DNA from 2 places in the Arthrobacter sp. TE12231 genome. Region 2 is predicted to be linked to the other one. Evidence: riboswitches for the same ligand, from Rfam matches in the RefSeq annotation. Region 2 holds a riboswitch; the other holds the start of a gene.

Region 1 (11,834 bases), 340 kb from region 2:
GGAACGGGCCAAGGAATACTTCGACGGCATCAGCGAATCGCCCACCGTGTGCGCCATGAAGCACTTCCCGGGTGATGGTCTGGACGAACGCGATCAGCACGTGGTCACCTCCTACAACACCTTCGGCTACGAGGAGTGGAACCGGACCTACGGGCACGTGTACCGGGAGATGATCGGGCACGGGGTGCAGTCGATCATGGTCGGCCACATCGGTGCGCCGGACTTGTCACGGCATTTCCGCCCCGGGCTGGCGGCGGAGGACATCCTGCCCGCGACCCTGGCGCCCGAGCTACTGCAGGACCTGCTCCGCGGCGAGCTCGGCTTCAACGGGCTCGTCCTGACCGACGCGTCCCAGATGATCGGCCTCACCCAGGCCATGAAGCGCAGCGAGCTCGTCCCTGCCACCATTGCCGCCGGGTGCGACATGTTCCTGTTCTTCCGGAACCCGGCCGAGGACTTCGGGTACATGCTCGAGGGGTACAAGTCCGGGGTCATCACGGAAGCACGGCTGCAGGACGCCCTGCGCCGGATTCTGGGACTGAAGGCCTCACTCGGCCTGCACAAGGCCGCGCGGGAATCCCTCGTCCCGCCGGTCGAAGCGCTGCAGCTGATCGGGAGCGAGGCCCACCGGGCGATTGCCGCGGAGATCGCCGACAAGACCGTCACCCTGGTAAAGGACACTGCCAGCAACCTGCCCATCACGCCCCGGACGCACAAACGCATCCGCCTCTACGGCATCTCGGGCGGCGCGGACTTCACCCGTGCCGACCCGCTGGCCTATCTGGACGTGGTCCGCGACGAGCTCGAAAAAGCCGGCTTTGAAGTCCATGTCTTCAAGACAGCCGAGCAGCGCCAGATTGCCGGCGAGACCGGGGTGAACTTCATGTCCGTCATCTCCGAGGAAGCCACGGGGGATTACGCGCAGAAGTACGACGCCGCGTTCGTCTTCGCCAACGTGAAAGGCTTCGCCCAGGAGGCGGCCATCCGGATCAAGTGGTCAACGCCCATGGCGGCCGAGATCCCCTGGTACGCCACCGAGGTGCCCACGGTGTTCGTCTCGCTCAATCAGCCCAACCACCTCATTGACGTGCCGATGGTGAAGACGGCCATCCACGCCCACGCGGGCACGCCGGAGGCCATCCGGGCTGCCATCGAGAAGATCCAGGGCAAATCGGAGTTCCAGGGCACGTTCAACGAGAACGTCTTCTGCGACTCCTTCGACACCCGGCTCTGAGCCCTTTTACCTGGGATTCTAGAGGTTTTAGAGCAGGCTCTCTGCCGACTGAATGGCACCAGTCCGCAGGGAGTCGGCAATATCCCGTTCGCCTACGTGTCCTAGGCGTCGTAGCTGGCCGAGTGCTCCTGCGCATCGTTGCGGGCTGCCGTAAGTTCTCTGCGGTAGTCCGCAACGGTCAGGACGCCGTTGACATCCAACACATTCTGGATCCGCTCGATAAGCGCCGGCATTTCGTAGTGCTCAACGACCCGATCGTGTCGGTCATCCAAATGTGTGAGTTTCTCAGCCACGTTCCCCCCAAAGAATGCTGCTCCGCACCCCATGTGCGGTGCCGTGAGTCTACACGCAATGTTTCCGCAGTTTTCCCGCACCCGTAACACACCCACGCCGCCGAGGAGGCGCGCTTGGGCACCACACCGGCGGCGCCATGAGCCATGCCGTCATCATCACCCTGATCAGAACCCCAGGCGCTGTGCCCACTGCTGTTCTCCCCCGAGCAATTCCTGGAGCCGGAATGGGCCCCGACCGCCCTCGCGGGTAAAGAAAAGCCCCGGGCCCATGACAGATGCCGGGGCAGTTCCTACGCGCGGAGGCTGGCTATCGGCCGGCTAGTCGTCGCAGTTCTGCAAGACCCAGTGCTGAGCCCGCCAGATGACGTTGTAGTTGTTGACCCGGCTCTGAGCCCTCCAGCCGGGCCGCCGCTGCGGTTTCGGACCGGCGCTACGCGGATCCCCGTAGCGCCAGTCTGAAGCCGTAGCGCACACGAAAAACCGACGCGAAAACCACTCCCGCGGCGCCCGTCGCAGGCGTAGCGTGGGGGCCATGGAGAAGACCGGATGCGCGGTGGTGGGCGGCGGGCCTGCGGGGATGATGCTGGGCCTGCTCCTGGCCCGGGCCGGGGTGCGGGTCACGGTGTTGGAGAAGCATGCGGACTTCCTGCGGGATTTCCGCGGCGACACGGTGCACCCCTCCACCATCCGGCTGATTGACGAACTCGGCCTCGGCCAGGAATTCCGCCGGCTGCCGCAGAGTCGCCTGAAGAATGTTGCTTTTCCGGTTCCCGGCGGGCCGCCCGTGACCATGGGTGATTTTGATGCGCTGCCGCCGCCGTACAACTACATCGCCATGATGCCGCAGTGGGATTTCCTGAATTTCCTCGGCGCCGCCGCGGCCGAGGAACCGGGGTTCACCCTGCTGATGAGCCACACCGCCACCGGGCTGGTCCGCAACGGGGGCCGTGTCCGCGGAATCCGCTTCCGGACCCCGGACGGCACTCACGGCGAACTCTTGGCGGACCTGGTCGTCGCGACGGACGGACGCCATTCCGTGCTCCGCACCGAGGCCGGCCTCGCGCCGAAGGAGTTTCCGGTGCCTTTCGACACCTGGTGGTTCCGGCTGCCCCGGAACCCTTCCGAAGCAGGCGAGGTGGCCGGGCTCGTGCCGGCATTCGGACCCGGCGAGGCGCTGTTGGCCTTGTTCCGCAATGACTACTACCAAATGGGCTACCTCGCCGCGAAAGGCACCGACGCCCGGATCCGCGCGGAAGGCGTCGAGGGATTCCGACGCCGGGTCGCGGCGCTGCGCCCGGACCTCGCCGACCGCGTTGACGCCATCCGTTCCCTCGATGACCTCCACTGGCTGGACGTGCGCCTGAACCGGCTGCACCGGTGGTACATCAACGGCATGCTGTGCATCGGCGACGCCGCGCATGCCATGTCCCCGGCCGGCGGCGTCGGAATCAACCTCGCGATCCAGGACGCCGCGGCCGCCGCCGAGTCCCTTGCCCCCGCACTGCTCCGGGGCCATGTGACCACGGCAGACCTCAAGAAAGTCGAACGACGGCGGCGGTTGCCCACCGTCATTGTGCAGACTGCCCAGAGGGTGATGCAGCGGGCAATCTTCGGCCCGATCATGTCCGGGAAGCGGACAAAAGTTCCAGCCGCGGCGCTGTTCGTGGCCCGGCGCGTTCCAGCGGTCCGCACCATCATTCCCCGGTTTATTGCCTTTGGTCCGCGGCCCGAGCATGCCCCGGCATTCGCCCGGCGCGCCGAACCCCGACCGCAGCCGCAGCCCTAGCCGCGCTGGGCGGTCATACTGCCCCATTGGGCGCTTCACCGCCATCCCACAATGGCAGAGGGACGCTGGCCGGGCGAGGAAATATGTGACTCGCGTGACGTAATTTTTGCGTGCGGTCCAGTCAAGGGCTACCGTGTGATCAGTATCACGACAAGTCATACATGCTTTTGATCTGCGGCGGGAGAGTCCTGCCGGTACGTTCAGCAGGCGCCGTAGGAGCAAATCCTCCCCAGGAATCTCTCAGGCCCACGTACCGCCGCGGCGAGGCAACTCTGGAAAGCAGTCCGGTCACCGGACTCACCGACGGTGCAAGCGGCACCCTGTAACAGCAGGGTCTGCGGAAACTCTCAGGTCCAATACAGAGCGGGGAGGAACCCGAATCATCGTGGCACCCAAAATGCCACCTGAATTATGGAGTTCCTTCATGGCCATTCAGTCGTCCCCTCCCACCTTTCCAGATGGCCGGAAATTGCTGCGCATTGAGCAGCGCAATGCGGCCACACCGGTGGAGCGTAAGCCGGAATGGATCAAGGCCAAGGTCCAGATGGGCCCCGAGTTCGTCCAGCTCAAGAACCTCGTCAAGAAGGAAGGCCTCCACACGGTGTGTGAAGAGGCCGGCTGCCCCAACATCTTCGAATGCTGGGAAGACAAGGAAGCCACCTTCCTGATCGGCGGCTCCGAATGCACGCGCCGCTGCGACTTCTGCCAGATCGACACCGGCAAGCCCTCCCCGGTGGACGTCTTCGAGCCCACCAAGGTGGCCCGCTCGGTGCAGTCCATGGCCCTGCGCTATGCCACCGTGACCGGGGTGGCCCGCGATGACCTCGCCGACGAGGGCGTCTGGCTCTACGCCGAGACGGTCCGCAAGATCCACGAGCTGAACCCGGGCACCGGCGTCGAACTGCTGATCCCGGACTTCTCCGGCAAGCCCGAGCACATCGAGGCGATCTGCGACTCCAAGCCCGAGGTCTTCGCCCACAACGTCGAAACCGTGCCGCGGATCTTCAAGCGGATCCGTCCCGCGTTCCGCTACGAGCGGTCCCTGGACGTCATCACCCAGGGCCGGAAGCACGGCATGGTGACCAAGTCCAACCTGATCCTGGGCATGGGCGAGACCCGCGACGAGATTTCCGAGGCCCTGCGGGACCTGCACGAGGCCGGCTGCGACCTCATCACGATCACCCAGTATCTGCGCCCGTCCGAACGGCACCTGCCGGTGGACCGCTGGGTCAAGCCGCAGGAATTCGTGGACCTGCAGCAGGAAGCGGACGAGATCGGCTTCCTGGGCGTCATGTCCGGACCCCTGGTGCGCTCCTCCTACCGCGCCGGCCGGCTCTGGGCCACCGCGATGCGCAAGAAGGGCTGGGAAATCCCGGCCCAACTCGCCCACATCGAAAGCTCCGGCAGCACCCGCCAGGAAGCCAGCTCCATCCTCGCCGCGCACGCCGGCGTCTGACACCTGCAGAGGACTAACGATGATCCCCACCAGAATCGAAATCATCCCTTCAGAGGGAATCGTGGAGCAGGTCACGGCCCTGGTGCCCTTGAGCACCACGCTTACCGTCACGTGCCTGCCCCACCACGGCATCGAGCGGACCATGCGTGCCGCGGTGCAGCTTAGCCTGCACGGCTACTCCGTCATTCCGCACCTCGCGGCGCGGAGCCTGCCTGGTCGTGTCGAGCTGACCGAAATCCTCCGCGACTGCAATGTTGCCGGCATCGGTGAGGTGTTCGTGATCGGCGGAGACCGGAAGCAGCAGGCGGGTCCGTACGGGTCCGCCCTCCCGGTGCTGGAAGACATCGCGCAGTACACCGGCGGAGTGATGCGGGCAGGCGTTGCGGGCTACCCGGAGGGACACCCCGCTGTGGGTGCCCTGGACCTCGTGGACGCCCTGCTGGCCAAGCAGCACCTGGCCACGCATGTCGTCACGCAGATGTGCTTCTCCGCGCCGAAAATCCTTGACTACGCGGCGCTCCTCCGCCGGGAAGGCGTGCAACTGCCCGTCTGGGCCGGGGTGGCCGGGGCCGTCCCGCGGACCAAGCTGGTTTCCCTCGCCGCGCAGATCGGCGTCGGAAGTTCCCTGAAGTTCCTCAGCCGCAAGGGGCCGTTGGCGCGCAAGCTCCTGAGCGGGGACAGGTACTCGCCCCAGAGTCTGGTGACGGGTCTGCAAAGCCAGCCCGGCAGCATCGCGGGCATCCATCTCTACAGCTTCAACAACCTTGACGCGGTCCCTGACGGGCCTGATCAAGCGTTAACCCCAGCAGCACTTCAGCCGGCATTGATTCGAAGGGCAACACGTGACAACTAGAGTCGTAACTTCCCACCAGGAACCGCACCTTGAGCGGCAGCTCAGCAACAGGCACATCCAGCTAATTGCGATCGGCGGCGCCATCGGCACCGGCCTGTTCATGGGCTCGGGCAAGACGATTTCGGCGGCCGGACCCTCCGTCATCTTCGTGTACATGATCATCGGCTTCATGCTGTTCTTTGTCATGCGGGCGATGGGCGAACTGCTGCTGAGCAACCTGAACTACAAGTCCTTCAGCGACTTTGCCGCGGACCTACTGGGCCCCTGGGCAGGTTTCTTCACCGGCTGGACCTACTGGTTCTGCTGGGTGATCACCGGGATTGCGGATGTCATCGCCATTGCGGGCTACTCGCAGGAACTCTGGCCGGCGCTACCTTTGTGGATCCCCGGCCTGGTTACCATCGCCATCCTGCTGCTGCTGAATCTGGCCACGGTGAAGGCGTTCGGCGAGACGGAGTTCTGGTTCGCGCTGATCAAGATTATCGCCATCGCGGCACTGATCGTGGTGGGTCTGTTCATGATTTTCAGCGGGTTCAGCTCCGACGCCGGACCGGCCAGTTTCAGCAACTTGTGGAGTCACGGCGGCTTCTTCCCGAATGAATTCATGGGCTTCGTGGCCGGTTTCCAGATTGCCGTGTTCGCTTTTGTGGGCATTGAGCTGGTGGGCACCACGGCTGCCGAGGCCAAGGACCCGGAGAAGAATCTGCCCAAGGCGATCAACTCCATTCCCATCCGTGTGCTGCTCTTCTATGTGGGCGCCCTGATCATCCTGATGTCCGTCATTCCGTGGACCCAGTTCCAGGCCGGCCACAGCCCCTTCATCGCCATGTTCTCACTGGCCGGCCTGGGTGCCGCCGCCACCGTGGTGAACCTGGTGGTCCTGACCTCGGCGATGTCCTCGGCCAACTCCGGCATCTACTCCACTTCACGCATGGTGTACGGACTGGCCCAGGAAGGTGACGCTCCCGGCGTGTTCGGCGGGCTCTCCCGGCGGAAGGTCCCGCAGAACGCCCTGTTCCTCTCCTGCGTACTGCTGCTCTCCGGCGTGGTGCTGATGTACGCGGGACAGGACATCGGCAAGGCCTTCGACATGGTGACCACCGTGTCCGCTGTCTGCTTTGTCTTCGTGTGGTCCATCATCCTGGCCAGCTACATCGCCTTCCGCCGGCGCCGCCCGCAGCTGCACGACGCCTCCAAGTTCAAGATGCCCGGCGGCATTGCCATGGTCTGGGTTGTCTTCGCTTTCTTCGGTTTCGTGCTCTGGACGCTGACCACCCAGCCTGACACGCTCACGGCCCTGCTATTCACCCCGGTCTGGTTCATTTTGCTCGGCATCGCATGGTACATCCTGCGCCGCCGCCCCACGCACCTAGCCCGCTACGCGACGTTCCAGGCCGAACTCGCCCGGGACATGGAACAGGAAGCCTGAGCAATGAACACCACACCGACGACGGGTTCGCCCCAGGAACCCATGGAACATACAGCCACGTCTGAACACGTGCTCACTCTCGACTGCCGGGAGTCTCCCGGTATCGTCCACGCGATCTCGGGGTTCCTGCTGGACCACGGCTGCGACATCATCGACAACAAACAGTACGGAGACCGCGGGGAAGGGCACTTCTTCATGCGCGTCCACTTCTCCTCTGCCCCGGAGTCCTTCAGCACCGAGCAGCTGCGCCGCGACTTTACGGTCCTGGCGGAGAAATGGCAGATGAACTGGCAATTGGAGCCGCACGGCCGCAAACGCCGTGTCCTGGTCATGGTGTCCAGGATGGGCCACTGTCTCAATGACCTTCTGTTCAGGGCGCGGACCGGCGACATCCCCGTGGAAATCGTCGCCGTGGTCTCCAATCATCGCGATCAGGAGGGGTTGGTGCAGTGGCACGACATCCCGTTCTTCCACCTGCCGGTGACCAAGGACTCCAAGCCGGAGGCCGAAGCCAGGCTTCTGGAAATCGTTGACGAATTCGACGTGGAACTCGTGGTCCTGGCCCGCTACATGCAGGTCCTCAGTGACGGACTATCAGCCAAACTCGCGGGACGGACCATAAACATCCACCACTCCTTCCTGCCGAGCTTCAAGGGGGCCAAGCCCTACCACCAGGCCTACGACCGTGGGGTGAAGACCGTGGGCGCCACCGCCCACTACGTCAATGCCGAGCTGGATGAGGGCCCGATCATCTCGCAGCAGGTCATCGACGTGGACCATACCTACACCGCCGACGACCTCGTGGCGGTGGGCAGGGATGCCGAGTGCGCCGCCCTGCGCAATGCCGTGCGTTGGCACTGCGAGGGCAGGGTCCTGCTCCTCGGCAACCGGACCGTCGTCTTGCGGTAGGACAGGTCCTATGGGTCGACCCTCGCCGCCGTCGATTGCTCCGTAACCGCCCTTTAGAGCCTCCAAAAGGGCGGTTACGGAGCAGTCGCTGGGGGTTAGCCGCGTGCCGCGAGGTAGCCGATCAGGCCCTTGACGGTGGCAACGGCCGGGTAGTCGCGCTCCGGAATGTCCACGCCGGTGGCCTTGTCGATGGTTTCCACGAGCCGCAGGAAGTCCAGCGAATCGAGTTCCAGGTCCTGGCGCAGCCGGGCGTCCTCGTCGACGTCGTCGAAGTCGACGTCGGGGGCCACTTCGCCGATCGCGGCGTGCACGGCCGCCCGGGCGTCCTGTTCGTTCATGGTTCCTCCGCTTTCCTGGCGTTGGGTGTCACAGATGCTCGGGCTCTTGCAACAGCTCGTTGATCAGGGCCAGGTAGCGGCCGCCGCGCAACCCGTCGCTGACCCGGTGGTCCGCCGAGAGCGTCGCAATGACAGCGTGCCGGACCCCGAGGAGCCCGTTTTGGGCCCAAGGCTGTTCCGTCACGCGGCCGAAACCCACCATCGCGACCTGGGGCGGGTAGATCACGCCGTAGACACTGTCCACGCCGAGGTCTCCGAGGTTGGTCACCGTCAGGGTTGGATCGGCCATCTCGGCGCGCAACAGACGCCCCGCCCGGGCCCGGCTGACAAGATCCCGCAACTGCTCCATCAGCACGTCCAGGGGCAGGGTGTCGGCGTCGTGGATGGCGGGGGCCACCAGGCCGCCCTGTCGCAGGGCCACCGCAACGCCCAGGTGCACCGCCGCACTGGGCCGGAACCCCCCGCCGTCGTAGAAGCCATTCACTTCGGGGACTTCCTTGGCCGCGAGCGCCGCGGCCTTGAGCAGGAGCGCGGAGGGGACCAGCCGGGCGGCTACGGGCCGGTGCGCGTTGACGGACTGCATCCACTCGACGCCGGCCCGGAGGTCCAGCGTGGTGCTGAGGTAGTAGTGCGGGATGGTCTGCTTCGAACGCGTCATCAGGGCGCCGATGGCGCGGCGCAGGCTTGCCACGCGCTCGCGGGCCTCCGACGACGGCTTCCCTTTAGCCGGCGCTTCCGGTTCCGGAGCAGCGGGTGCGGCTTCCGGTACAGCGGGTGCGGCTTCAGGCCCGGAAACCGCGACGGCGGCCTCCGGGAGGACGGCCCCCGGGGGACCGGCTTCGGGACGCGCCTCCGCGGGGCCTGCCGGCGGAACGGCTGCTGCGGCGTCCTGCACGTCGGTCACTGTCACGGCGCCGTCCGGGCCGGTGCCGGTGACGGCGGAAAGCTCGATCCCGAGTTCCGCCGCGAGCCGCCGGGCCCGCGGCGTGGAGCGCACCCTGGCCGCGCTGGCGGGCCGGGCCGCCCTGGCATGTTCCACATCCGCCCGCGTGATGGCGCCGGCTTTGCCGGTGCCATGGATCCTGCCGGTGTCCACGCCCAGCCGGTGCGCCAGATGCCGCACCGGCGGCGCGATCGGGGAACCGGCCGTGGCCGCCGGTGCTTCCGGAGCGTGAGGCTTGACAGCGGGGGTTTTGGACGGCGCCCGCGCCGGGGGCGCCTCATGCCCCGGTGCCCCCACCTCGGCGGGGGTCTGGGTGATCCGGGCCAGCGGGGTTCCCACCGGAACGGTTTCGCCGATGCCCACCAGGAGGTCTGCCACGACGCCTTCCTGGAAGGACTCCACATCCATGACGGTCTTGTCCGTGTCCACGACTGCCACGAGGTCGCCGCGGCGCACGTAGTCACCGGGCTTGACGAGCCATTCGACCAGCTTGCCGTGCTCCATGTCAGCCCCGAGCGAGGGCATGAGGAAGTCACCCACCGGCGTCCACCGTCTCCTTGGCGGCGGCGACGACCCGTGCCGCGGAAGGCAGGGCGGCCAGCTCGAGGTGCTTGGCGTAGGGGATCGGCACCTCGGCGCTGCAGACCCGGCCCACCGGCGCATCGAGGTCGAAGAACACCTGCTCGGTGATCCGGGCACTCACCTCGGCCGACAGGCTGCCGCTGCGCCAACCTTCATCGACCACCACAGCCCGGTGGGTCCGGGTCACGGATGCCATGATGGCGGCGTCGTCGAGCGGGCGGAGCGTGCGCAGGTCCAGGACCTCGGCATCGATCCCGTCGGCCGCGAGCTGTTCCGCGGCGTCGAGCACGGCGGGGAGGGTCCCGCCGTAGGTGATCAGCGAGATGTCGTTGCCGGGGCGCCGGATGGCGGCCGTGTCGATGTCTACCGGTCCGGCGTCGTCGGCCAGTTCCCCGGGGACGTTATACAGCGAGCCGTGCTCGAAGATCAGCACGGGATCCGGGTCCTGAAGCGCAGTCCACAGCATGCCGCGGGCGTCTTCGAGGGTAGCCGGGGCGAGGATCCGCAGGCCCGGGATATGCGCATACCAGCCCTCGAGGCTGTGCGAGTGCTGGGCGCCGAGCTGGCGGCCGGCACCCGTGGTCATCCGGATCACGAGCGGCACGTGGAACTGCCCGCCGGACATGTGCAGCAAGGTGGCGGCGTTGTTCACGATCTGGTCGAGGGCCAGAAGGCTGAAGTTAACCGTCATGATTTCCACGATCGGGCGCATGCCGCCAAGCGCGGCCCCGATGCCGGCGCCGACGAACCCGGACTCGGACAGCGGGGTGTCGCGGATCCGGTCCGGGCCGAACTCCTCCAGCAGGCCCAGGCTGACCGCGAACGAGCCGCCGTAGGCGCCCACGTCCTCACCCATCAGGAACACGCGTTCGTCGCGGATCATGGCGTCGCGGATGCCCGCGCGGAGCGCTTCGCGGTAGCTGGACTTCATGGCGCGCCGGTTTCCTTCCCTGCAGGCTGCGTGCCGGTGCCGGGGCCGGCACCGTCTCCGGTGTCGCGCTCGCTGTACACAAAGCGGGTCAGTTCCTCCACCGGCTCCGGTGTTCCGGCCTCGGCGAAGTCGACGGCGGCCGCGATTTCCGCTTGCGCGTCCGCCTGCAGCTGCTCCCACTCGGCGGCCGAGAGCTGGCCCGCGGACTCCAGCGCGGTCCGCAGCAGCGTGATCGGGTCCCGCTCCATCCACCGCGCAACCTCGTCCTTGGCCCGGTAGCGTTCGGGATCGAACATCGAGTGGGCCCGGAAGCGGTAGGTCCGCAGCTCCAGGAAATGCGGGCCACCGCCGGAGCGGACGGCGTCCACCGCGCGCCGTGCGCCCTCCTGGACGGCCAGGACATCCATGCCGTCCACGGCCCACGCCGGGATCTCATATGCGGCGGCCTTGAGGGCGATGTCCGTCTGAGATTCGGACCGGGCCAGGGCGGTTCCCATGGCATAGAGATTGTTCTCGCAGCAGAACAGCACAGGCAGCTGCCACAAGGCCGCCAGGTTCAGGCTCTCGTGGAATTCGCCTTCGGCCACCGCACCTTCGCCGAAGAAGCACGCCGTGACATTGGAGCGTCCCGCCATCTTGTCGGCGAGCGCCAGGCCGACGGCGAGCGGCAGGCCCCCGGCGACGATCGCGTTCCCCCCGAAGAACCGGGTGGCGGCGTCGAAGAGGTGCATTGAGCCGCCGCGCCCGCGGCAGCACCCTTCAACGTAGCCGTACATTTCGGCGAGGATCGCCCCGGCCGAGACGCCCCGCAACAGCGCGTGGCCGTGCTCCCGGTACGTCGCGACCACGGCGTCCTCCGGTCCCAGGGACGCCAGGACACCGGCGGCAACGGCCTCCTCGCCAATGTAGACGTGCAGGAAGCCGCGGATCTTGGCGGCGCTGTAGAGCTCGACGCATTTCTCTTCGAGCTGGCGGACGCGCAGCATCTGCAGCAGCAGGTGCCGGCCTTGGGCCGCGTCCACGGCGCCCCCGCCCGGGCCTGGGGTGCCGGTCATTTCGGTTCCAGCCCTGTGCCAGCCG
Region 2 (11,834 bases):
TGATACGTCGCCTAGGCGAGGTTATCAACCGAGGGGTACAGCGGGTGGGCGGCGGCGAGGGCCTCCACCCGGGTGCGCAGACCGGACAGGTCCGCGCCGGCGTCGGCGGTCAGGGCCTCGGCGATGATGTCGGCGACCTCGGTGAAGGCCGCTTCGCCAAAGCCGCGGGTGGCCAGCGCCGGGGTGCCGATCCGCAGCCCCGAGGTGACCATCGGCGGGCGCGGGTCGAACGGGACGGCGTTGCGGTTGACGGTGATGTCGATGGCCGCCAGGCGGTCCTCGGCTTCCTGCCCGTTGAGCTCGCAGTTGCGCAGGTCCACGAGGACCAGGTGCACGTCGGTGCCGCCGGAGATCACGTTGATCCCCTTGGCGGTGACGTCCGGCTGGAGCAGGCGGTCGGCGAGGATCCGCGCGCCGGCAAGGACGCGTTCCTGGCGTTCTTTGAACTCCGGGGACGCGGCGATCTTGAAGGCCACGGCCTTGCCGGCGATCACGTGCTCCAACGGGCCGCCCTGCTGGCCGGGGAACACCGCGGAGTTGATCTTCTTCGCGATGTCGGCGTCGTTGCTGAGGATGATGCCGCCGCGCGGACCGGCGAGGGTCTTGTGCGTGGTGGACGTCGTGACGTGGGCGTGCGGGACCGGGCTCGGGTGCAGCCCGGCCGCCACGAGGCCGGCAAAGTGGGCCATGTCCACCATGAGGTAGGCGCCCACGGAGTCGGCGATCCGGCGGAACTCGGTGAAGTCGAGCTGGCGGGCGTACGCGGACCAGCCGGCAACGATCAGCTGCGGCTTGTGCTCCTGGGCCAGGCGTTCGACCTCGGCCATGTCGATCCGGTGGTCATCCTCGCGGACCTGGTACGGGATGACGTTGTAGAGCCGGCCGGAGAAGTTGATCTTCATGCCGTGGGTCAGGTGCCCGCCGTGGGCCAGGTTCAGGCCCATGATGGTGTCGCCCGGACGGATCAGGGCGTGCATCACGGAGGCGTTGGCCTGCGCGCCGGAGTGCGGCTGGACGTTGGCGTACTCGGCGCCGAACAGGGCCTTGACCCGGTCGATCGCGAGCTGCTCGATCACGTCAACGTGCTCGCAGCCGCCGTAGTAGCGCTTGCCCGGGTAGCCCTCGGCGTACTTGTTGGTCAACACCGAGCCCTGCGCCTGCATGACGGCCCTGGCGGTGTGGTTCTCCGAGGCAATCATCTCCAGGCCCTCGCGCTGGCGGGTGAGCTCGTCATCGATCTTCGCGGCGATCTCCGGGTCCAGGGCGGACAGGTCCGCGTCCAGGCTCGGCGAGACGACCTGCTCAAACGCCAGAGTCTCTGTTCCTACAGCCCCTCCCGCGCTCACAGTTCGCCGCCGTTCTTGGAGGCGTATTCCTGGGCCGAGAGCAGCGGGCCGTCCGAGTCAGCGGCCACCTTGAAGAGCCAGCCGGCACCGTACGGATCGCTGTTGATCAGCGCGGGGTCCTCGACGACGGCGGCGTTGATTTCGGTCACCTCGCCCGTGACGGGGGCGTACAGGTCCGAGACGGACTTGGTCGATTCGACCTCGCCGCAAGTCTCTCCGGCGGTCACCGCGGAGCCGACCTCGGGCAGGTCGACGTAGACAATGTCGCCGAGGGCGTCGGTGGCGACGGCGGAGATGCCGATGGACACGACATTCCCGGCCTCACGCGCGACCCACTCGTGCTCGTCGGAGTACTGCAGTTCAGGGGCAACTTTTGCCATGTGTTTTTCCTAAGTCTTGGAGTGGTCGTTGGTGCTAATTCAATTGTGGTTGGGTTACGTACTGACCGTGGCCGGGTTACGCGGCCGGAAACCGAATTCCTCCGCGTGCTCGGTCGCGAAGGCGCCCGCTGGGCGGACGCGTCGCTCCCTTAGACGCACGCTTCCGGAATCCGCTCCCCTGCCGCTTTCGGTTAGTTCAGTTCCGCGGGCCAACAGTTTCGGACGGGCCACCAGTTCTCCGGAAAGAAACCGTGGCCGTTCGAATCTTCTAGGGCCGGGCTGCTTCTTGGCTTCAAGGGTGTCATCAAGCTCACCCCCCAATGTTCGAGCTTGACAGGGCACCCGTTGGAACAAGCCGACCCCCGGTAGGCGGCTCATCCCCCAGCACCCTTGGTGTTCGAAGGCGCTTGTTCCCGTTGCTCCGGTTCCAGGGCGTGGTCTCAAAGGTGACGTGCCCCCAAGGGGTTGGCCGGCCGCGGTTTTCGAAAGCGTGCGTCTAAGCGAGGAACGAGCGAGCACGCGTGAAAACTGGGGCCAGCCAGCCCCGGAGCCGGGCACCGGTGAGGCACACGGCTCCGGGACCGACCCAGCCGGGCTACTTTTGGCGCTTGTAGAACGGCAGTGCGACAACTTCGAAGGGCTCCGTCTTGCCGCGAAGATCGATGTCCAAGGCCGTGCCGGGTTCGGTGAACTCAACATCGACGTAGGCCATGGCAACCGGGTAGCCCAAAGTGGGTGAGGGCTGGCCGGAGGTGACCTCGCCCACCACGTTGCCGTCCTTGAGGACCGGGTAGTGGCCGCGGCCTGCCCGGCGTCCGAGGCCCTTGAGACCGACGAGCTTGCGGCCCGTGGTGGAGCCGGCGCCGGCTTCCTTCTTGGCGGCCAGGGCCGCCTTGCCGATGAAGTCGCCTTCCTTGGACAGCGCGACGACGGGGCCCAGTCCCGCGGCGAAGGGGTCGCCTTCGAGCGAGAGTTCGTTGCCGTAGAGCGGCATGCCGGCCTCGAGCCGCAGGGAGTCGCGGGAGGCGAGGCCAGCGGGGGTCAGCTCGCCGTCCTCGGCGATGGCGATGAGCGCTTGCCAAAGGGCTGCGGCGTCGTGGTTGTCCACGAAGATCTCGAAGCCGTCTTCGCCGGTGTAGCCGGTGCGGGCCAGCAAGAGGTCTTGGCTGGCGCCGCCGACCATGAAGGGCACCTCGACGGCGGCGTAGTACTTCAGGCCGGTGACGAGCTCGTGCTGCGCGGCCGGGACAAGGCGGAGCAGGATGGCCTCCGCTTTGGGACCCTGCACGGCGATCAGCGAGGTTTCGGCGGAGGCGTCCTGGACGGTGACCTCAAAGCCTGCAGCGCGCTCAGCCATGGCAGCTGCGACCACCTTGGCGTTGCCCGCGTTGGGGACCACCAGGAACTTCTGCTCGCCACGGCGGTAGGTGATGAGGTCGTCGATGATGCCGCCGTCCTCGTTGCAGATCAGCGAGTACTTGGCCTTGCCGATCGCCATGGCGGAGATCTTGCCGACCAGGGCGTAGTCGAGGAAGGCCGCGGCGTCCGGGCCGGTGACCCAGACTTCGCCCATGTGGGAGAGGTCGAACAGGCCCGCGGAGTTGCGGACGGCGTGGTGCTCGGCGAGTTCGGAGCTGTACTTCAGGGGCATCTGCCAGCCGCCGAAGTCCGTGAAGGAGGCGCCGAGCTTCTTGTGCTCTTCGTACAGGGCCGTGTAATTCTCAGTCATCGTTGGCTGTCCTTAGTTGGCGGAGGCGGAGTCGTCGGAGTGGTCCTCGAAGGCTTCGAGGGGTGGGCAGGAGCAGATCAGGTGGCGGTCGCCCGCGGCGCCGTCGATCCGGCCGACCGGCGGGAAGTACTTGTCCTGCTTGAGCGTGTGGACCGGGAAGACGGCCTGCTCGCGCGGGTACTCGCGGGTCCAGTCGGTGCTGATCACCGCGGCGGCGGTGTGCGGCGCGTTGCGCAGCGGGCTGTGCTCCACGGTGAAGTCACCGTGGGCCACCTGGTCGATTTCGGCGCGGATGGCGACCATGGCCGTGATGAAACGATCGATCTCGCCGAGGTCCTCGGATTCGGTGGGCTCCACCATCAGGGTGCCGGCCACCGGGAACGCCAGGGTGGGGGCGTGGAAGCCGTAGTCGATGAGACGCTTGGCGACGTCCTCGGCGGTCACGCCGGTCTTGGCCGTGAGCTCGCGCAGGTCCAGGATGCACTCGTGGGCAACCAGGCCGCCTTCGCCGGTGTAGAGCACCGGGAAGGAGTCGTTCAGGCGGGCCGCGATGTAGTTCGCTGCCAGGAGGGCCGACTTGGTGGCTTCGGTGAGGCCCTGGCCGCCCATGAGCTTCACATAGGCCCAGGAGATCGGCAGCACGCCGGCCGAGCCGTAGCGGGAGGCGGAGATCGGGGTGCCGTCGGCGCCGTTGGCCGGGTCCGCAGCGTTGCCCGGCATGAAGGGTGCCAAGTGTGCCTTGGCCGCGACCGGGCCGACGCCGGGGCCGCCGCCGCCGTGCGGGATGCAGAAGGTCTTGTGCAGGTTCAGGTGCGAGACGTCGCCGCCGAACATACCCGGCTGGGCCAGCCCGACGAGGGCGTTGAGGTTGGCGCCGTCGATGTAGACCTGGCCGCCAGCGGCGTGGACGGCGTCGCAGACCTCGCGGACGTCGGCGTCGTACACCCCGTGGGTGGAGGGGTAGGTGATCATGATCGCGGAGAGCGCGTCCTTGTGCAGCTCGATCTTGGCCTGCAGGTCGGCGTGGTCGATCGTGCCGTCGGAGGCGGTGGCCACGACAACGACCTTCATGCCGGCCAGCACGGCCGAGGCGGCGTTGGTGCCGTGCGCCGAGGCCGGGATGAGGCAGATGTTGCGCTGGGCGTCGCCGCGGGAGAGGTGGTAGCCGCGGATGGCCAGCAGGCCTGCGAGCTCGCCCTGGGATCCGGCGTTGGGCTGGATGGAGACCTGGTCGTAACCGGTGATCTCGGTCAGCTGGGCTTCGAGGTCCTCGATGAGTTCGCGCCAGCCGGCGGTCTGGGATTCCGGGGCGAAGGGGTGAATGGAGGCGAATTCCGGCCAGGAAATCGCTTCCATCTCGGCCGTGGCGTTCAGCTTCATGGTGCAGGAACCCAGCGGGATCATCGTGCGGTCCAGCGCGAGGTCGCGGTCTGAGAGGCGGCGGATGTAGCGCAGCAGCTGGGTCTCGGAGCGGTGGGTGTTGAACACCGGGTGCTGGAGGTAGTCGGAGGTCCGCTCGACGGCGGCGTCCAGGACGAAGCCATCTACGGAATCCACCACGGTGGCCCCGAAGGCGGCGACGACGTCGGCGACGATGCCCGCCGTCGTGGCTTCATCGGCGGAGATGCCGACAGTGTCGGCGTCGATGGCGCGCAGGTTAATGCCCTTGGCGTCGGCGGCCGCGATGATTTCCGCGGCCTTGCCGGGCACGGAGACGGTGATGGTGTCGAAGAAGGAGGTGTGCAGCACGTCCAGGCCCGCGGCCTTCAGGGAAGCGGCGATGGTCTTGGCGTGCCCGTGGACGGTCTGCGCGATGGCCTTCAGTCCGTCGGGGCCGTGGTAGACGGCGTAGAAGGAGGACACGATCGCCAGCAGCGCCTGAGCGGTGCAGATGTTGGAGGTGGCCTTCTCGCGGCGGATGTGCTGCTCGCGGGTCTGCAGGGCCAGACGGTAGGCGGGGACGCCGGCGTTGTCCTTGGAGACACCCACGAGGCGGCCGGGCATGGAGCGCTCGAGGCCCTTCTGGACGGCCATGTAGGCAGCGTGCGGACCGCCGAAGAACAGCGGCACGCCGAAGCGCTGGGCGGAGCCGACGGCGATGTCCGCGCCCTGCTCGCCCGGGGACGTGATCAGGGTCAGGGACAGGAGGTCGGCGGCGACCGTGACGAGCGCGCCGCGCTCCTTGGCCTCGGCGATCACGGCGCTGTGGTCAAACACCCGGCCGGAGACGCCCGGCTGCTGCAGGACGACGCCGTTGATGACGCCTTCCGGCAGGCCCTTGGACAGATCGGCGACCTCGACCTCGAAGCCGAGGGCTTCGGCGCGGCCCTTGACGATCGCGATGGTCTGCGGGAGGCAGTCGGCGTCGAGGACGGTCTTTCCGTCGTGCGCTTCCTTGTTCTTGTTGGCGCGGCGCATCATCAGCACGGCTTCCGCGACGGCGGTGGCTTCGTCCAGCAGCGAGGCGTTGGCGATCGGCAGGCCGACGAGGTCCTGGACCATGGTCTGGAAGTTCAGCAGCGCCTCGAGCCGGCCCTGGGAAATTTCCGGCTGGTAGGGCGTGTACGCGGTGTACCAGGCCGGGGCCTCGAGGATGTTGCGGCGGATCACGGCCGGGGTCACGGTGTCGTAATAGCCCTGCCCGATCATCTGCACGGCCGTCTTGTTCTTGCCGGCCAGCTTGCGCAGCTCGGCGAGGACTTCCACTTCGCTCAGGGCCGCGCCGAGAGCGAGGTCGGAGTCCTGGCGGATGTCTTTCGGAACGGCGGTGTCCACAAGGGCGTCGACGGTGTCGTAGCCGACAGCCTTCAGCATGGCGTCGACGTCGGACTGGCGACGGGCACCGATGTGCCGGTCGACGAAGGACGTGGAGGCTGGGGTAACAGTCACAAGGAACTCCATAACTCAGGCGGCGCTGGGTACGCCACATTGATTCGGGTTCCTCCCCGCTCTGTATTGGACCTGAGAGTTTCCGCGCAGCCGTGCGTATAAGAGGGCTTCGCTTGCACCGTCGGTGAGCACAGCGTGTCGAGGACAGCCTGCCACTTTCCAGAGGTGCCTTGCCGCGGCGGTACGTGGGCCTGAGAGATTCCTGGGGAGGATTTGCTCCTACGGCGCCTGCTTGTACCTACTTGCAGGACTCTCCCGCCGCAGATCAAAGGCGTATTCAATTGGGTGTTCAATCGGGGGTGACAACAGTCACAACAATCATTGTCCTATGCCGGGCGCGCGTCCGCAAACTCCCGCCCGCCTTCGGCCCCACGTTACGAGGAGCGGCGGCACCGCGAATTCGCCGGAAACGTGCCGGGTCGCCGTAACGTTCGAGCGAACTCGCACTCTTCCGGCGACTTCGGCGGACTCGGAGGTCGCAGCGCGAGCAGTTCAGGGCCTCAGCGGCGCAGCTTCTCGACGGCGGCCAGGAGGCCCTCGACGTCTGCCTCGATTTCAGCGGGCGGACCGGCGGGCCCCCGTCCGAGCATGGCGTTGAAGTACAGCCCGTCCCCCATGTACAGGACCGCCTTCGCCATGGCGGGCCCGACGTCGGCCGCCAGCAGTTCCAGCCAGCTCGCCTGGCCTGCGGCGAAGCGGCGCTGGGTTTCCTCGTGCGCCACCTCGGCGAGCCGGGTGGCCGCCACGAAAACCCGGTCCATGGGCGTGTCCGCCCATACCGAGGACTTGATGAAGTACGCCGCCGCGCCTTCCGGAGCCGCGGCCATGGCGGCGACATCCGCGGCCAGATGCCGGTCCAGCCGTTCGAGCAGGACCGAGATCATCGCCTCCTTGGTCGGGAAGTGGTAGAGCAGGCCGCCCTTGGAGACGCCGGCCCGCCGGGCGACGGCGTCCAGCGTCGCGGCGCGTTCGCCCACTTCGATGAGCAGGGATTCAAAGGCGTCGAGGACGGCCTCGCGGGCCACCGGTTTTCTGGGCATGCTTCCCATCATGCCCGTCCGGCCCCGCATTTCTTAACTGTACCGTCCAGACGGTATAGTTATGACTCATGAGCACCACATCGACTACCACAGCCACCAGCAACCCGGCGGCCACCCGGCCCCAGGCACCCTGGCGTGACTGGGTGGCGCTGGCCCTGCTGATGTTCCCCGTTCTGCTCGTGGCCGTGGACAACACCGCTCTGACCTTCGCCCTGCCGGCCATCGCCCGCAGCCTGTCCGCCTCCGGCGTCCAGCTGCTCTGGATCATCGACGCCTACCCCCTGGTCCTGGCCGGGCTGCTCGTCGCGATGGGCAGCCTGGGCGACAGGATCGGCCGCCGCAGGCTGTTGTTCGTGGGCAGCGCGGGTTTTGCCGCGGTTTCGGCCGCGACGGCGTTCGCCCCGAGCGCCGAATGGCTGATCGCCGGCCGCGCGGGGCTAGGCCTCTTCGGCGCCATGCTCATGCCCTCTACGCTCTCCTTGATCCGCAACATCTTTCCCCAGCCCAACCGGCGCCGCCTGGCGGTGGCCATTTGGGCCGCGGGCTTCTCCGGCGGTGCCGCCCTCGGCCCGATTGCCGGCGGCTGGCTCGTGGAACACTTCTGGTGGGGCGCCGTCCTGCTGGTCGCGGTGCCGATCATCCTGCCGCTGCTGCTGCTCGGGCCGGGGCTGATCCCGGAATCCCGAGATCCGAAGCCCGGCCGCGTGGACGCGCCCAGCATCATTTTGTCCCTGCTGGTCATGGTGCCCGTGGTCTATGGGATCAAGGCGCTCGCCACGCACGGGCCGGCGCCGGAGGCCTTCGCGAGCATCGGCGTCGGCCTGTTGATGGGCTATGTCTTTATCCGGCGCCAGCGCAACCTGGCCGAAGGCCACAGCACAGCCCGCGCGACGGGCCACAGTACCGCGCCGATGCTCGACGTTAGCCTCTTTGGCAACCGGATCTTCAGCACGGCCATCATCGCCAACGTCCTGGCGCTGTTCTCCTTCAACGGCTTCATTCTCTTCCTGGCCCAGCACCTGCAACTGCTGGAGGGCCAGTCCCCCTCGGCCTCGGGCGTCGCCATGGTCCCGGCCCTCATCGCCACCGTCGTTGCCGGCCTGCTGGTGGTCCCGCTGGTGCGGAAGGTCCGGCCCGGTTTCGTCGTGGCCGGCGGCCTGCTGCTGAGCGCGGCGGGCTATTTCATGGTGGCGTTCGGCGACCACAGCCACGGGCCGTCACTGCTCCTGGCCGCCCTGATGGTCCTCTGCCTGGGAGTGGGTGCCGCGGAGACCATCTCCAACGACCTGATCCTGGGCGCCGCGCCGGCCGACAAGTCGGGGGCCGCCGCCGCGATCTCCGAGACCGGCTATGAGGTGGGGTCCCTGCTGGGCACCGCGATCCTCGGCTCCATCCTCACGGCCTCGTACCAGGGCAACCTCCGGCTCCCCGCGGGTGTGTCCGAGCTCGCGCCGGCCGGAGCGACGAGCCAGGCCGGCGAAACCCTCGCCGGCGCGGTGGAGCTCGCCGGGATGCTCCCCGCTCCCCTGGCGGAATCCGTGACGTCGGCCGCGCGTACTGCCTTCGACTCCGGCGTCCACATCACGGCCGCCATCGCACTGGTCCTGATGTCCGGGGCCTGCGTCCTGGCCGCGATCGTGCTCCGTACGGTGCCGAAGGCCAAGTAGCAGGCTCAGTTGCCGTCGACGTACTTCTGCAGGGCGTCAAGGAGCTCGCCCGTGCCTTCCTTGCGCCCGGCGACCTGAGCCCCGTCACTTTCCGGGGACCCGGTGAAGAAGGCGCCCTGCTCGGTCAAGGTCAGCAGGGTGCCGTCGCCGTCGGGCTCGAGTTCGACCGTACTGAGCGAGACGGACATGCGTCGTCCATCGAGCAGCATTTCGTAGCTGTAAACGATCCGCTCGTTCTCGACGATGTCGTGGTAGATGGCATGCATGGTCGAAACCCAGCTGCCCACCGGACCTCCGACGTCGGTCTCGCGGCCGCCCTCCCGGAAGTCGAGGCTGGATTCGCCCTGGTACCACTCCGGCGGACCGCCAAACCACTTCTTCTTGCTGGCATGGTCGGCAAACGCGGCAAAGACGCGCGACGGCGGTGCGTTCAGCCGGCGCTCCAGGGAAAAACTCGCGTGCGTAACGGGGACACTCATGACGGACTCCTCATTGCTCAGTGTGGAGGCTGGGATCCAGGAATTGCTCCAGCCGGTCGAGGCGGCGCTCCCCCGGCGTCCGGCGCTGGCCCAGCCAGTCCTCTGCGCGCCGGACTGTGACAGGGTCGATGCTGCAGCTGCGGACCCTGCCGATCTTTTCGCTGCGGATCAGGCCGCTGGCTTCCAGGACCTGCAGGTGCTGCACAACGGCGGGCAGGCTCATCCCGAACGGCGCGGCCAGCTGCGAGACCGAAGCCGGCCCGTCGCAGAGCCGGACCACGATTGCGCGGCGGGTGGAGTCGGCGAGCGCGTGGAAGACGCCGTCGAGCTCCCGCTCACTGAGACCGCGGACCGCTGAATTGTTAAGCACATCGTTAAGTATTCGCCGGTCCGGAGGGAAGTCAAGAGGGCGCTTAAACGCAACGGCCGGCGCCGGGACAACCCGGCGCCGGACACTGTGTTTTAGGGAAGGGCGGGCGGTGGGAGCCGACCCCTACTTGCTTTCAGGTGTGGTCACGCTGGCGGTGGCCTTCATGGTTTCCGCATTGACCATCCAGGCGTACTGTTCAAACTTCGCAATGAACTCATGCAGGAGGTCTGCGGTGGTGGGGTCTTCCTCGTCCACTTCATCGTGCACCTTGCGCATTGTGCCGACGGCCGCTTCCAGGGCCGCGACAATCCGTTCGATGGCGTCCTTGGTGTTGATCAGGCCCGCGGGGAACTCCGCGAGTGCGGTGGATTTGGAAACCGTGGAGCTGCGGCCGTCCGGCAGGGCGTGGAGGGCGCGCATGCGCTCGGCGAGGTCGTCGGCGAATCCCCGGGCGGCGTCGATGATTTCATCAAGCTGAAGGTGGAGGTCCCGGAAGTTGGTTCCCACGATGTTCCAGTGCGCCTGCTTACCCTGGACATGCAGTTCAATCAGGTCCACCAGAACCGCCTGCAGGTTGTTCGTCAGTGTGGGTGATGCTTTCATGCGTCCTCCTCGATAGAACCGGTGCAGTGAAGGCCTCGTGCGCCATCTGGTGGCGCTCCGGCCGGTATCTTCGACGCTACCGCAGGGCATCGCCGCGCCGCGATGGTTCCGGGAGGAATTTCTCAGTCAGCTTACTAAGTAGGCTGACTAACCGTGAAGGGCCCGCTCAGACAGCCTCGTTGAGGACCGGGCCTTGCGGAAAAATGGCCCGGGTGATGCCTCCCGAAGTGGCCTCGGAGAGCTGGCTGAGGTAATCGTTGCGGCGTCGGGGGGTAATCCTGGACTGGGGTTCGAAGGCCTGTTCGGGGTCGTCGGCGTAGTGGGCCGTCAGTCCGTCGCGCATTAGCCGGATGGCCTCGGACCGCTGCTGGGATACTGCGGCGTGCGTGGATCCGAGTTCCGCGGCGAGGTCTTTGACCGTCCGGTCACGGAAGTAGATTTCCTCGACAACGTAGCGCATCCGTTCGGGCAGGGACTTCACGGCGGCCCGGAGGTACTGGAGCCGTTCGTCCGCAAGCACGGAGTGCTCGGGTGAGAGGGTTTCAGCGGCGAGGGTGTCCACCACGGCCTCATCGAGGGGCGTCAGCGTGCGGGACGCATCGGCCAGCGCGGCCTCCACCACGCTTTGCTGGACACCCAGTGCGGACGCGATTTCGTCCACCGTCGGAGTGCGGCCCAGCGCGGACGCCAGCGTTTCCTGCACGGACATGGTTTCTTTGATCCGCCGGCGGGCGGAGCGGGTGGCCCAATCACTGGCCCGCATCTCGTCCGCGAAAGCGCCAAGGATGCGCCGTCGCGCAAACGCGCCGAAGGGCACACCGAGGTCCGGATCGAACGAATCGGCCGAGGTGATCAGGGCAATAGCGCCGGCAGAGGCCAAGTCATCGCGAGAAAGGTGTGACGCCTTTGAGCACAAATCTGAGACGAGATACCCCACCAGCGGAAGGTGCTGCGTGACCATCTCGTTGCGTTCCACGCGATTCACTACTGTGTCCCCCCATGAGACCGGATCCGAAGGGTCGTAGACCCTTAAAACGCCGAGAGCCGCACCCAAGAACGGACCGGTACTCCCCCCATAGGAGTCAGCGTTCGATAGTGGGGTGCAGCACCCATGGTGGAAACCTATCACTTGATCCGCGATCTGCGTGTACCCTCAGGAAAAAGCTTGGCCAAAAATGCGGTAACCGCGCGATCGCCTGTTTCAGCTCTGGTTCAGGCGGCGGCAAGGGAATGGGGCCCATGAGCGCAAGTGATCTCTCCGCAGCACTGTGGCAGGAGCGGCGACAGCTGGAGCTGCTCCTGTTCAGGCTGGAAACGCAGCGGCTGCACGT

What was found. A riboswitch is a leader RNA that binds a small molecule or an ion and turns the genes downstream of it on or off. The one in region 2 is predicted to bind glycine.
Region 1: linked by a shared signal. The riboswitch ahead of lipA (lipoyl synthase) and the one ahead of gcvP (aminomethyl-transferring glycine dehydrogenase) in region 2 are both predicted to bind glycine.

Annotation. Positions count from the first base shown of each region.
Region 1 is NZ_JBSSFS010000001.1:3,781,022-3,792,855, reverse strand. It holds gene ACVWYS_RS16970 (gluconokinase, GntK/IdnK-type) at 1-1,234, shown strand, start outside; gene ACVWYS_RS16965 (hypothetical protein) at 1,336-1,527, opposite strand; gene ACVWYS_RS16960 (FAD-dependent oxidoreductase) at 2,060-3,313, shown strand; glycine riboswitch at 3,482-3,579, shown strand; gene lipA (lipoyl synthase) at 3,738-4,769, shown strand; gene ACVWYS_RS16950 (methylenetetrahydrofolate reductase) at 4,789-5,622, shown strand; gene cycA (D-serine/D-alanine/glycine transporter) at 5,612-7,051, shown strand; gene purU (formyltetrahydrofolate deformylase) at 7,094-7,960, shown strand; gene ACVWYS_RS16935 (acyl carrier protein) at 8,056-8,298, opposite strand; gene ACVWYS_RS16930 (2-oxo acid dehydrogenase subunit E2) at 8,327-9,781, opposite strand; gene ACVWYS_RS16925 (alpha-ketoacid dehydrogenase subunit beta) at 9,774-10,754, opposite strand; gene pdhA (pyruvate dehydrogenase (acetyl-transferring) E1 component subunit alpha) at 10,751-11,809, opposite strand; gene acsA (acetate--CoA ligase) at 11,806-11,834, opposite strand, start outside.
Region 2 is NZ_JBSSFS010000001.1:3,439,020-3,450,853, forward strand. It holds gene glyA (serine hydroxymethyltransferase) at 12-1,346, opposite strand; gene gcvH (glycine cleavage system protein GcvH) at 1,343-1,726, opposite strand; gene gcvT (glycine cleavage system aminomethyltransferase GcvT) at 2,322-3,455, opposite strand; gene gcvP (aminomethyl-transferring glycine dehydrogenase) at 3,468-6,356, opposite strand; glycine riboswitch at 6,396-6,512, opposite strand; glycine riboswitch at 6,514-6,612, opposite strand; gene ACVWYS_RS15395 (TetR/AcrR family transcriptional regulator) at 6,845-7,384, opposite strand; gene ACVWYS_RS15400 (MFS transporter) at 7,453-9,051, shown strand; gene ACVWYS_RS15405 (SRPBCC family protein) at 9,057-9,530, opposite strand; gene ACVWYS_RS15410 (ArsR/SmtB family transcription factor) at 9,541-9,900, opposite strand; gene ACVWYS_RS15415 (Dps family protein) at 10,024-10,503, opposite strand; gene ACVWYS_RS15420 (sigma-70 family RNA polymerase sigma factor) at 10,670-11,488, opposite strand; gene flgN (flagellar export chaperone FlgN) at 11,743-11,834, shown strand, end outside.